2 regions of the Longicatena sp. genome follow, and region 1 is predicted to be linked to the other one. Evidence: riboswitches for the same ligand, from Rfam matches in the RefSeq annotation. Region 1 holds a riboswitch; the other holds the start of a gene.
The links. A riboswitch is a leader RNA that binds a small molecule or an ion and turns the genes downstream of it on or off. The one in region 1 is predicted to bind ZMP and ZTP.

Region 1 (7,038 bases):
TGAAAACCTGGATCTTTTTTCTGAATTTCAGTAATACTATCCGTTTTTGTTCTAAAGTTAAATCCACCATAGGCTGATTCAGAAATCGTCATCGTATTTCCATTTACTGCTTCTACTACCGCTACATGCCCATAACCACCATTCCAACAAATGATTGAACCAATTTTAGGTGTGTTTCCATAGCTAAACGCGCCCTTATTTACATTATCGTTAAACCAATTATAAGCGTGACTTCTTGATAAATTTGGTTTATATCCTAAAATTTCATATGCTCTACCCCAAGCATAAGCTGTACAGTTTGGCATACCATAACCAGATTGATAAAAAGGATTATCAGAATAATAATGGTAATCACTTTTACTTGGTGCCGATGTCCTTGGATAAAAAATGGCAGCAGCCTGTAGTTTCGATAATACATTGCTATCTTGAAAAATAAAGCTCATTGATAAAAAAAGTGATAGTAATGCAAATGATACTTTTCTAATTGTCTTTTTGCTTGTTTTCATCTGTTTCCCTCCATGAATAAAATAAGAAATGGACTCATTCCTATCTCATTAGTATGCCTTTAATATAAGCCTATTTGATTACAACCTCAAGCATTTATACAAAAATTGCATAATCAGTGTCATTTATATAAAGAAAAAACCTCAAATAAGCTCATATGCCTATTTGAGGTTAATGACTTAATGATGGAACAGACGCACATGTGTCATACACATGGCGATATTATATTTATCGCAAGTCATAATCACATGATCATCACGAATAGAGCCACCCGCCTGTGCGATACAAGAGACACCACTCTTATGCGCACGCTCAATGTTATCACCAAATGGGAAGAACGCATCAGAACCTAACGCAACATTTTGTAAGGTTGCTAACCATGCTTTTTTCTCTTCTTTTGTAAAGGGTTCTGGTTTCGCCATAAACATCTCTTGCCACATGCCATCATTCAATAAATCTTCATAATCATCAGAAATATAAACATCAATCGCATTATCACGATCAGCTCTGCGAATGCCATCTTTAAATGGCAAGGTCAATACTTTTTCATGCTGACGAAGATACCAATTATCTGCCTTATTACCTGCTAAGCGGGTACAATGCACACGGGATTGCTGACCGGCTCCTATTCCCACAGCCTGACCATTTTTTACATAACATACGGAATTAGATTGTGTATATTTTAATGTAATCAAAGCTACTAATAAATCACGTTTTTGCTCAGCGCTCAACGTTTTGTTTTGGGTAGGAATTTCTGTAAATAAAGCATCACTAATTTTAATATTGTTTCGCCCTTGTTCAAAAGTAATACCAAAAACATCCTTTTGTTCAATAACTTCTGGCACATAAGATGGATCCATCTGAATCACAACATACTTCCCTTTTTTCTTTTTCTTTAAGATTGCTAATGCTTCTTTGGAAAAGGAAGGTGCTATAACACCATCACTGACTTCTTTTGATAAATACTTTGCACAAGCAGCGTCACATTCATCACTTAAAGCCGCAAAATCCCCATAGCTTGACATACGGTCACTGCCTCTGGCACGAATGTATGCACTTGCCATTGGTGTTAACTCCACATCATCCACAAAATACATCTGCTTTTCAACATCGTTTAACGCCACATAGACAGCAGCTCCGGCTGGTGATACATGTTTAAAGCTAGCCGCACTTGGCAATCCTGTAGCTTCTTTTAACTCCTTTACCAATTGCCAGCTGTTAAAAGCATCTAACAAATTGATGTATCCAGGATTTCCATTTAATATTGTGATAGGAAGTTCCCCTTCCTTCATGAAGATACGAGCAGGTTTCTGATTGGGATTACAACCATACTTTAATTCCATTTCTTTCATTATAATACTCCCTTCCGTTAAGAATTGAAAAAAGCCGACACTTCCAGACGTCAACAAACGCCCAGACGGTCGGCTTATCTAACATTATACTCCCTGTGGTCCATTCCACTTCCGTCAGTCATATAACTATGAAAACTTTATCATGCAATAAGAAATTCGTCAATCTTTTTAGCTTATTCAAACAATCTGTGTATCCTGTGCCACCTATATAAACAATAATGTTTTAAAGCATTACGGCTATCGGATAGCGCATAAAGCAAGCCTATTTCACAACTCTTTTATTTTGCAATCTTTACCTTTGTCCAATAATCAGAAATAATTTTCTTCACATCGGCATTATATTCAAAGATTTCATCTTTCGCATAACCCACACGAGGCAGATATGCATGATTGCCATCAAATTCTCCACCTTCACTGCTTGCCTCATCTAAAACCTCTTCATTGCTGGATGCATAACCGACAAACAGTGTGTTTTTCATACTTGCTTCATAATCTAAAAGGAAATTGATATAATCATTTGCCAGTTTTGGATTTTTAGCATTCTTAGGAATGACCATGGCATCACTCCACAAGTTCGTTCCTTCCTTTGGCATATAATAGTCCATATCTTCATTTTCACTTAAGATATATGCAGCATCTCCACTATACACTAATGCCATATCTTTATTGCCATTGATCATTGCATCAATAACTTCATCCGTCACAATTTCCGGATCCATGATATCGACTGCTTTGACCAACCAATCATAAGCATCTTTCAACTCTTTTTTATCACTTGTATTCATGGAATAGCCTAAGGCTTTTAATGCCATCATAAAGGAATCACGTTCTGAGTCATACATATAGATATGACCTTTATATTTCGTATTATGGAAAATATTGAAGCCTTCTTTTTCCAAATCAGTCTTATGAACTTTCTGCTTATTATAGACAATACCAACCGTTCCCCAGAAATATGGCGCACTGTAAGTATTATCTGGATCATATTGCAAGCCTTTGACACCTTTTGCTAGATTACTCAGATTAGGAATCATAGATTTATCTAAAGGCTGCAGCTGTTTCTCCTGAATCAGACGTTCAATCATGTAATCACTTGGTACTAATACATCATAAGATTCACCGCTTTGCAGCTTCGTATACATTAATTCATTTGAATCAAAGGTATCATAAACGATTTTTACACCAAATTTCTTTTCAAATGCCGCATTGACTTCAGGATCTAAATATTCCCCCCAATTATATACCTTTAAGGTATCGCTGCCATACTTAGCAATGGCATCTTCTGGTGAAGAAGAACCAACACCGCCTTTTAAAGCAACTAACACCGAACCAATGACTAATGTAAAGCATACAGCGATGATACCAAAAACTTTATTAGAAATTGGTCTTCCCTGTTTTTGACGTTTTTCTTTCACCATTGGTACTAAATTTACAAACAGCAATGTAATGGTAATCATTATAACAATTAGGGTAGATAAAGAATTGATGCTAGGATTGATACGTTTGCTCATCGTCCATACAAGGGTTGATATATTCTTTACCCCATTGCCTGTGACAAAGTAGGAAATGATGAAGTCATCAAAGGACATGGTAAAGGCTATTAAAGCACCGGAAACAATCCCCGGCATGATTTGAGGGACAATGACCTTCCACATGGCTTTGGCTGGTGTTGCACCAAGATCCATGGCAGCCTCTGCCAGATTAGGATCAAGACTTCTCAGCTTTGGCATGACGGATAAAATGACATAAGGTGTACAAAAAGCGATATGTGCCAATAACATCGTCAAAAAGCCTTTTTCCATATGCATGGAAACATAAAATAGCATTAAGCCTACCGCCGTAACAATTTCTGGATTCATAATCGGAAGATCATTAATCTGCTGTACAACCTCACGAACGATGCGTTTGGATTTTGATAAACCAATTGCCGTAATCGTACCGACGATCGTAGAGATGAATGTCGCAATCACAGCAGTGATCAATGTATAGTAAATAGCCTCCATCATATTGCGGTCAGAGAACATTTTCTCATACCATTGCAAAGAAAAGCCATCAAAGCTGGTAAGCGAACGACTGCCATTAAAGGAAAATACCAGCATATATAAAATCGGAAAATAGAAAAATACCAAAATGAGTCCGAGTATCAAGCGGCGGGAAAACTTTTTATTGTTCACTGTACATTCCCTCCTTTTCTAGCTCTGACGGTATCATCCCCTTTATCAAGACGACGGGTGATATACATACTGATCATGATGATAACGGCCATGATCATACTGATGGCGCTACCGAAATTCCATTCGCCAACCGTGATGAATTGATTTTCTATGACATTACCAATCATCATATAACCGCCTCCACCCATCAGCTTGGGAATGACAAAGCTGGAAACAGATGGCAAGAAAACAAGCGTGATACCAGAAACTACACCAGGGAGCGATAAAGGAAACGTAATATTTTTAAAGCGCTGGAAACGATTTGCCCCCAAATCATTTGCTGCTTCTAATAATGATTTATCCATTTTAGCTAAAGAGCTTTCGATTTGCAAAATCATAAAAGGGATAAAGTTATATACCATACCTAAGACAACGGCGAAATCAGTATATAATAATTTTGTTGGTTCTAGCCCAAAAAATGCTAGGATATGATTGATTAATCCATTATCAGCCAAGATACCGATCCATGCATACGTACGCACCAACATATTGATCCACATTGGAAGCGTCACTAACAAAATCAATAAGTTCCGTTTTTTAGGCGATGCCTGAGCAATCGCATACGCAACTGGATAACCAATACATACACATAACACTGTGGTAATTAACGAAATTCGTAAGGATAGCCACAATGTCTTTAAGAAGTCCGGGTCTGTAAAAAACTTCTTAAAATTATCAAATGTGAATTGTAAAGATACAACATCATTCCCCTGTTTAGTAAACGCATATAAGACAATCAACAACATCGGAATGACGATCATAGCGACCATCCATACAATGTATGGGATCGTTAAACGCTTAAATGTCTTCATGTGTTAAAATCCCATCTTACTCATGACATGAATATCTTCCGGGAAGAATGTTAGACCCACTTCTGCACCTTCTTCGGCAATATCCGTCGTATGAATCTTAAACTCACGACCCTGTGTACTAAAGGTAACCTGATACGTACCAGCTGTGATATGATCAGGATCAAAGTCATATTCCACATTTGAAATCTCTACATCACTTTCATCAGACAACTTCCAACTCTGTGCATTTGCCCATGTTTTTAAATCCGTATCTAAAGCTGCACTTTCCTTAATTTCATCCACAGTCTTAAAGAAATTAAATGCCGCAATGGCTTCATTCGCTTTAGGATTTTCCACATATTGCTGCTGCACAACAAAAACATCAATTGAGACACTGGTTCCATTGCTAGTAGCAAACGTTACCGGGTAAGTGCCAATTTCTTCTTTGATATCATATTCAATCTTTGAAATAGAAATATATTCATCTTCTTGGGTCTCCCAAGCCTGCGCATCTGCACGCGCAATAATTTCCGCATCGTTGAGATCTTTGACATCTTCGATATCCACATAGAAATCATTCGCAGATATTTTTTCACTGGCATCACTAGATGTGATATCGTGCTCCTTTGTTACCTGCATATTAACACTGACACTCGTTCCCGGAACGGTTTCCACCATAATTTCATAATGAACACCTTTAAATAATACCGATTTTACAATACCTGTCATTTTCCCATCTTCTTCTTTAACGATATCCAAATCTTCCGGACGGATGACGACATCCACCTGTTCTCTTTCTTTGAAACCAAAATCGACACAATCAAATACGATATCATCAAATTGCACCTTGTAATCTTCCAGCATCACGCCAGGAATAATATTACTTTCACCAATAAAGTTTGCCACGTAGCGATTTTCTGGTTCATTGTAAATATCCGTAGGTGTACCAACCTGCTGAATCTCCCCATCCTTCATGACAACAATCTTGTCTGACATGGTCAAAGCCTCTTCCTGATCATGAGTGACATAAATAAAAGTAATGCCGACTTCTTGCTGAATTTTCTTTAATTCATATTGCATCTCTTTACGCAGTTTCAGATCCAAAGCACCTAATGGCTCATCCAATAACAATACTTTTGGTTCATTTACTAATGCCCGCGCAATGGCAATACGCTGTTGTTGTCCTCCTGATAATAAAGTAACATCTTTCTTCTCAAAGCCCTCCAGATTAATTAATTTCAACATCTTTAAAACTTTTTGTTCAATGACATCCTTGCTCATCTTCTTGATTTTTAAACCAAAAGCGATATTGTCATATACATTCATGTGTGGAAATAACGCATATTTTTGAAACACAGTATTGAGCTCACGTTTATAAGGAGGCAATTGGGCAATATCCTCTCCATCGAAAATCACATGGCCTTCACTAGCCTCTAAAAAACCGCCTAAAATACGTAGCAATGTCGTTTTTCCACAACCACTTGGTCCAAGCAGCGTCACAAACTCATTTTCATAAATATCTAAGTTAATTCCCTTTAAAACAAGCTGTCCGTCAAAATCTTTGACGATATTCTTAAACTGAATCAGTTTTTTCTTTTCCATTTCCATATTGCATATCTCCTTTAAAATAACGGCGGTGTTGTAATCCACAGCACTTTAGCGTCATGTTTCCCTACATTACGAAGATAATGACGATACTTCCCATGAATATAGAAGGTTTCTCCTTTTTTAACCGGATACTCCTTCTCCCCATTAACCAGAAGAATACGTCCTTCCAGTACATAACCAAATTCTTCGCCATCATGAGGATCAAAAACCATACTGGTTTTATCCGCATGGAGTTCCAGCAGAATAGGTTCCATTTCATTTTTCTGCGCATTTGGTACGATCCAATGAATACAATATTCTTCATGCTCATCAATGAAATGATCTTGTTTGCTAAAAACGACCTTCGTTTGCTTGCTTTCCTTAAAGAATGAGGCAAGATCTGTTCCCAATGCTTCTAAGATATCTTCCAGCGTTGAGACCGAAGGGGACGTCAGATTACGCTCTACTTGTGATAAAAAACCTTTTGTTAATTCACTGCGTGAAGCCAGTTCTTCTAAGGTCAGATCATTTTGGATGCGCAAAGCCTTAATTTTTGCTCCGATATCCATGCCATTCCTCCTTTTTGTCAGT
Region 2 (7,038 bases), on a different contig from region 1:
TATGCTTGTTGGCTTATGCATTTTATTATGTGGATCTATTCCTGTTTTATATCTTTGCGCCCTTTGCCCTTGGTGGTTTTAGCTATTTGTTTTATGAAAGAAAAAACTATATCATGGCGGTGTTTGCCTTCTTCTTGTTTCTATGTACATGCCTTTTTGTATATCAAAAGCTTACAAATAGGATACAACAAAAGACGATGAAGGCGCAAAGGTGAAAACAAAACTACGCTTTGCTTTCATGAACAGTTGCCGATTACTATTCTCATATGCGCTATGTTGTGTTATAGGTTGTTTCAATAAGGGATAGGATAAGGGTATGGATAAAACATAGCAGTGTATAATTATCTGCGCTATCCTATAACCAACATAATTTCTTTAGGGTTTACATACAATGAAGATGGTACGGTTGACATTGTTGTATAGTATTGACGGATATCCATGAGAATTGTCATGAATTTCTTAATTTTTCGTGAAGCCGCTTGCTTTTTTCTTTTAGAAAAAGGTAAACTGTGAAGCAGAAAACCATCATGATGGCGAATTGCTGATGAAGGAGGTGGCATTCATGAAGAAACAAGGATTGACGGTTGTCATATCGCATGCGGATAGTACATTGGGACAGCGCATGACACGCATTCTGGCAAGACATGGTGCCGAAATGATCTTATTGTATCAGAAGTTTGATCCTGCCTTACGATTAGCTGAAAAGGTTTATGCTTGTGGCAGTGATTGTGTAATGATATCCTTGGATAATGAGCCTTATTATGAATTATGCAAAACAATGGATGCATTACGTACAGATGATATTGCACGACAATTTATTTATATTCATTAATAAACAGTGTTTCCGTTACCAAATCATGAAGAGATCAGACGACATTACCTATGGTTTTCTGATCTTTTTTCATTTTAGCAGAAAGGGAAAAATTCATTAAAATAGTAATCTTTTTGTAAAGATAACTTAACGAGAAAAGATTAAATTTCTTATGAAAGAATCAAATATGAATGATTCAGCATGGGTTGTCTGACAGGCTGGTAGTAGAAGCAAAAACATGTTGAAAGGTGTCACATGATGTTTAACGCAAACAAACATCCTTTCTATGATAAAAAAACATATGTAATATCTTGACGGCACAAAAAGAACATGATAAAGTGTAGACAGTTATATGACTGACGGAAGTGGAATTGACCACATGGAGTATAATGGTAAAGCAGGGCCGACCGTCTGGGCGAAAGAGTCCAGGATGTGTATAGGCTCTTTTTCTTATTTTTGGGATAGCAACAAAAGCGATAAAAGCCTATCGTTTCAATTGCAAATCCACGTAAAAATCCGTATAATGAAACGGTAATAAGGAGGTATGTGAAATGAGCATAGAACGCAAAGAATGGGAAGGCTTTGAAGGACGTATCTGGAAAGAAGAAGTCAATGTCAGAGATTTCATCCAGAACAACTATAAACCTTATGATGGTGATGAGTCTTTCTTAGCAGAACCAACCGAAGCTACAAACAAGCTATGGGGCGAATTACAGAAATTACAAAAAGAAGAACGTGCCAAAGGCGGCGTTCTGGATATGGAAACAGAGATTGTTTCTTCCTTGACATCCTATGGCCCAGGATATATATCAAACGAATTAAAAGATTTAGAAAAGGTTGTCGGTTTGCAGACAGATAAACCTTTAAAACGTGCCTTTATGCCTTATGGCGGAATCAAGATGAGTGAAGAGGCATGTACGACTTATGGCTATGAGCCAAGTGAAAAATTACATGAGATTTTCCATGAATATCATAAGACACACAATGATGCTGTCTTTGATTGCTATACACCAGAGATGCGTTTGGCACGTCGTAATAAGATTGTAACCGGCTTACCGGATACTTATGGACGTGGTCGTATCGTCGGTGATTATCGTCGTGTGGCATTGTATGGTATTGATTATCTGATTGCCATGAAACAAAAGGATAAAGCAAACTGTGGCTGTGGAACCATGAGCGATGATATTATTCGTCAGCGTGAAGAATTGGCAGAACAGATCAAAGCTTTAAAGGGCATGAAAGAAATGGCTGCAAGCTATGGCTATGATATCAGTGGTCCTGCAACAAATGCCAAAGAAGCTGTACAGTGGCTGTATTTTGGATACTTGGCTGCCATTAAAACGCAAAATGGAGCTGCGATGAGCGTTGGTCGTGTATCTACTTTCTTAGATATTTATATTGAACGTGATATGGCCAAAGGTATCTTAATAGAAACAGAAGCACAGGAATTAATCGATCATATGACAATGAAATTCCGTATGGTAAAATTTGCGCGTATTCCTAGCTACAATCAGCTGTTCTCCGGTGACCCAGTATGGGCTACCTTAGATTTAGCCGGTTTGGGTATGGATGGCCGTCACATGGTCACAAAATCTGATTTCCGTTTCTTACATACCTTGGAAAACATGGGACCTGCACCGGAACCAAACTTAACGGTTTTATATTCCAGCAAGCTGCCACAAAGCTTCAAGGATTATTCTGCAAAGATTTCCATTGATACAAGCTCTGTGCAGTATGAAAATGATGATGTTATGCGTCCGGTTTGGGGCGATGACTATGCTGTATGCTGCTGTGTATCTGCTACGCAGACAGGTAAGGAAATGCAGTTCTTTGGTGCGCGTGCAAACTTAGCAAAATGTTTATTGTATGCAATCAATGGTGGTGTTGATGAAAAGACAAAAACACAGGTAGGGCCAGAATATCGCGGTATTACCAGTGAATACTTAGATTATGATGAAGTTATGCATAAATATGACAATATGATGGAATGGCTGGCAGATCTTTATGTCAACATCCTGAATCTGATTCAGTATATGCATGATAAATATTACTATGAAGCAAGCCAAATGGCATTGATCGATACCGATGTACGTCGTACCTTTGCGACAGGTATCGCCGGTTTCTCGCATGTTGTAGACTCTTTAAGTGCTATCAAATATGCGAAAGTAAAAACGGTTCGTGATGAAGATGGCTTAGTTGTCGATTATGAGATCGAAGGAGATTTCCCTCGTTATGGTAATGATGATGAGCGTGCAGATGAAATCGCTGTATGGCTGTTAAAGACGTTTATGGAAAAAATCGAAAAACGTCACACATATCGTAATTCAGAACCAACAACTTCTATCCTGACAATTACTTCTAATGTCGTATATGGTAAAGCGACCGGTGCATTACCAGATGGAAGAAAAGCCGGAGAACCATTATCTCCAGGTGCTAACCCTGCTTATGGTGCAGAACAGAATGGCTTATTGGCATCTTTAAACTCTGTGGCAAAACTGCCATATGAATATGCATTGGATGGTATCAGTAATACCCAGACAATCAACCCAAATGCCTTAGGTCATGATGAAAAAGAACGTATCGACAATCTGGTAAATGTCTTAGATGGCTACTTTGATCAGGGAGCACATCATCTGAATGTGAATGTGTTCGGTATTGAAAAATTAAAGGATGCTATGGAACACCCAGAAAAAGAAGAGTACGCAAACTTTACGATTCGTGTATCCGGATATGCCGTGAAGTTTATCGACTTAACACGTGAACAGCAGTTGGATGTAATCTCCAGAACTTGCCACGATCATTTATAAAAAAGAAGGAGGTCTGTTTTAAGTCGTTTGACTGCAGACCTTTCTTTATGGAGGATATGCATATGGAAAATGGAAAAGGCGCCATTCACTCAATTGAAACCTTTGGTTCGGTAGATGGGCCAGGAGTACGTTATGTAATCTTTTTGCAGGGATGTCGCATGCGCTGTCAGTTTTGTCATAATGCGGATACCTGGAAAATCAAGGAAGGCAGTGAAACCGCAGAAGAAGTCTTGCGGAAAGCTTTGCGCTATAAACCTTACTGGAAGCATTCAGGTGGGATTACGGTGAGTGGGGGAGAACCGTTGTTACAGATTGATTTCTTATTGGAACTTTTTAAATTGGCGAAACAAAAAGGCGTACATACCGTAATTGATACCTGCGGCAATCCTTTTACTAGAGAAGAACCTTTCTTTTCTAAGTTTCAAGAGCTGATGCAGTATACGGATCTTGTATTGCTGGATATCAAGCATATCAATCAAGCGAAACATCAGCAGTTAACCGGCTGGGGCAACGATAATATCTTAGATATGGCACGTTATCTTTCAAGCATCAATAAACCGGTTTGGATTCGTCATGTCTTAGTCCCACAGCGCAGTGATGATGAAGAAGATCTGAAATGTTTGGATGCATTTGTGAAGACATTGCATAATGTCAAACGTTTTGAGGTATTGCCATATCATACACTCGGTGCTTACAAATGGAAAGAGCTTGGCATGGAGTACCCTTTAGAGGGCATTGAACCTCCAGATAAGGAAACGATAGAGCGAGCAAATACATTGCTGCATACCGCAGATTATCAAGACTATAAAAACATGTAACCAGATACAAAAGAGATAGCCATTCTTACTGGAGAATATTTTCTATAAGATGGCTATTTCTTTATTTTTATATTGTTTATGTTAACAACATTTTATTACTTTTTTATGTACTTGAAGAAGATAATGTTAGGATGATACCATTGAAAATATTATCGAAAGTATACAGATAGCAAAAAGTAAGCTAAAATGAAATCACATGTAAAGTTAAGGAAGTGGATATCATGGATGAGATCATCATTGAGCATGCCAATCAAGGGAATCTAAAGGATGTTTCTTTACGTCTTCCTAAGAATAAATTAATTGCTGTTACCGGAGTTTCCGGTTCTGGAAAATCAACATTAGCCCTTGATGTTTTATTCAACGAGTGTCAACGACAATATTTAGAAGCTTTAGGTATGCAAGGCATACAAAAACCAGCTGTGGAAAGGATTCAACATGCATGTGCTGCTGTATGTGTAAATGCTCAAAGCGGTAATCACAATCCGCGCTCTAGTGTGGGAACAGCGACAAATCTATACACGGATCTGCGTATGCTGTATGAAAAACTAGGTGTTCGAGAATGTCCGAATTGTCATCAGCTTTATAAAAACAGCGTCTGTGCAGAAGAAACGATACGCATAGAGGATGAATATATGACATATCAATATTGTCCTCATTGTCATGAGAAAGTACAAAAATTGATGCATACAGACTTTTCCTTTAATACCAGAGAAGGCGCCTGTAAGGATTGTGAGGGCATGGGCAGTGTCTGGGAAATCGATCTTGTACAGGTGTTGCATGCTGATCTAAGCTTATCACAGGGTCCAGTGACTTTTTGGAAGCATCGCTATCAATCGTATATGATAAGTCAATATGCAAATGCATTGGCATATTATGGTATCAAACAAGATTTAAAAGCAGCGGTTGCACAATATGAAGAAGCGGCATATCGTTTACTTGTATATGGCAGTGAGGATGAAAAATTTTTATCGTATGTTAAGGATGAAACAAACAGGGAAACAACAGCTATACATTTTGAAGGAGTATTCCCTTATTTATGGAGAAAATTAAAAGAGCATGAAGGAGTACCAACCAGTCTTGAGGCTTGTTATAAACGTTCTGTGTGTCCAAGCTGTCAGGGGGAACGTTTAAAGGAAGCATCCAGAGCAATTACGGTTCTTGACAAACGTTTACCGGAAATTGTAAATCTGACATTGGAAGAAATAGCTTGTTGGCTGCAAGCTGTACGAGCATCACTAACACAAAATGAACATGCGCTTTGCGATGTTTATCTTTTGGATATGGAAACAAAGCTTCGACGTATACAAAAATTAGGCTTAAGTTATTTAACGTTGAATCGCAGTATGATAAGTCTATCCAATGGCGAAGCACAGCGTTTACACTTAGCATCGCTGTTAGATGCAACAATGTCTGGTTTATTATATATTTTAGATGAACCAACGATTGGACTGCATCCGAAAGATACCGATGGCATCGTAGAGATTTTAAAGGATATGCGTGATTTAGGGAATACCGTACTTGTGATTGAACATGATGCAGGTGTATTACAACAAGTGGATCATCTTGTTGATATCGGTCCTAAAGCGGGGATTCACGGTGGGCAAATTGTGGCGCAAGGAAGTTTTGCGGAAGTATTGAAATGTAAGAATAGTGCTACTGCCTATGCCATGCAACATCTTACCAGGAAAGTACATGCATATCGAAAACCATCATCATATATCCAAATCACAAATGCCTGCCGACATAATCTGCAACATGTGGATGTGCAATTGCCAATACATTTGCTCTGTGGAATATGCGGTGTTTCTGGATCTGGAAAATCTACGCTTGTATTTGATGTATTGGCAAAGGGGAACAAGCAAACAGAAGTAAATCGTGTAGAAGGTTTAGCGCAGTTTGATCAAATGATTTGTATCGACCAACAACCACCGATACGTATGAAACGCAGCAATATTGCCACATTCACCAATCTTGCCAACCCTTTACGCAAGGTGTATGCCAAAACTAAGCAAGCAAAAGCATTGGGATTCACAGATGCTTATTTTTCCTTTAATTCAAAAAAAGGACGTTGTGAGCATTGTGAAGGCATGGGAACGATAAAAAGCCATATGTTGTTTTTTCAAGATCAGGAGGTTATTTGTCCGCAATGTCATGGCAAACAGTTTCAGGAACAAGTATTACGCGTAACCTATCATGGATATTCGATTCATGAGGTTTTACAGCTCAGTGTAGAAGAGGCGATAACTGTTTTTAAAGAGGAAAAAGAAATACAGAAAATCTTGCGACTGTTAGAGCATATCGGGCTAGGGTATGTAAAGCTGAATCAATCTTTAACCACGTTATCCCAAGGAGAAGCGCAACGTTTGAAGCTGGCAAGAGAGCTTTTGCAAACCAAAGGGAAACATAATCTATATCTTTTAGGTGAGCCAACCGTAGGTCTGCATATGCAGGATGTGGAAAACTTTATTAAGTTATTGCAGGAATTGGTAGAAGAAGGACACAGCATTCTGGTGATTGAGCATAATGAGCAACTATTAGCAGCTTGTGATTATCTTATTGAGTTAGGACCTCAAGGCGGCGTTCATGGCGGACAGTTGATTGC

Region 2: it holds a riboswitch for ZMP and ZTP, as region 1 does, so the genes downstream of both, pflB (formate C-acetyltransferase) here and AC1VS3_RS07125 (phosphoribosylaminoimidazolecarboxamide formyltransferase) in region 1, are expected to answer to the same signal.

Annotation. Positions count from the first base shown of each region.
Region 1 is NZ_CEVYEL010000025.1:12,761-19,798, reverse strand. It holds gene AC1VS3_RS07130 (CHAP domain-containing protein) at 1-506, opposite strand, end outside; gene AC1VS3_RS07125 (phosphoribosylaminoimidazolecarboxamide formyltransferase) at 684-1,856, opposite strand; ZMP/ZTP riboswitch at 1,909-1,988, opposite strand; gene AC1VS3_RS07120 (extracellular solute-binding protein) at 2,135-4,030, opposite strand; gene AC1VS3_RS07115 (ABC transporter permease) at 4,027-4,881, opposite strand; gene AC1VS3_RS07110 (ABC transporter ATP-binding protein) at 4,885-6,462, opposite strand; gene AC1VS3_RS07105 (helix-turn-helix domain-containing protein) at 6,483-7,016, opposite strand.
Region 2 is NZ_CEVYEL010000008.1:22,588-29,625, forward strand. It holds gene AC1VS3_RS02775 (hypothetical protein) at 1-215, shown strand, start outside; gene AC1VS3_RS02780 (short-chain dehydrogenase) at 563-832, shown strand; ZMP/ZTP riboswitch at 1,154-1,235, shown strand; gene pflB (formate C-acetyltransferase) at 1,363-3,618, shown strand; gene pflA (pyruvate formate-lyase-activating protein) at 3,681-4,436, shown strand; gene AC1VS3_RS02795 (ATP-binding cassette domain-containing protein) at 4,658-7,038, shown strand, end outside.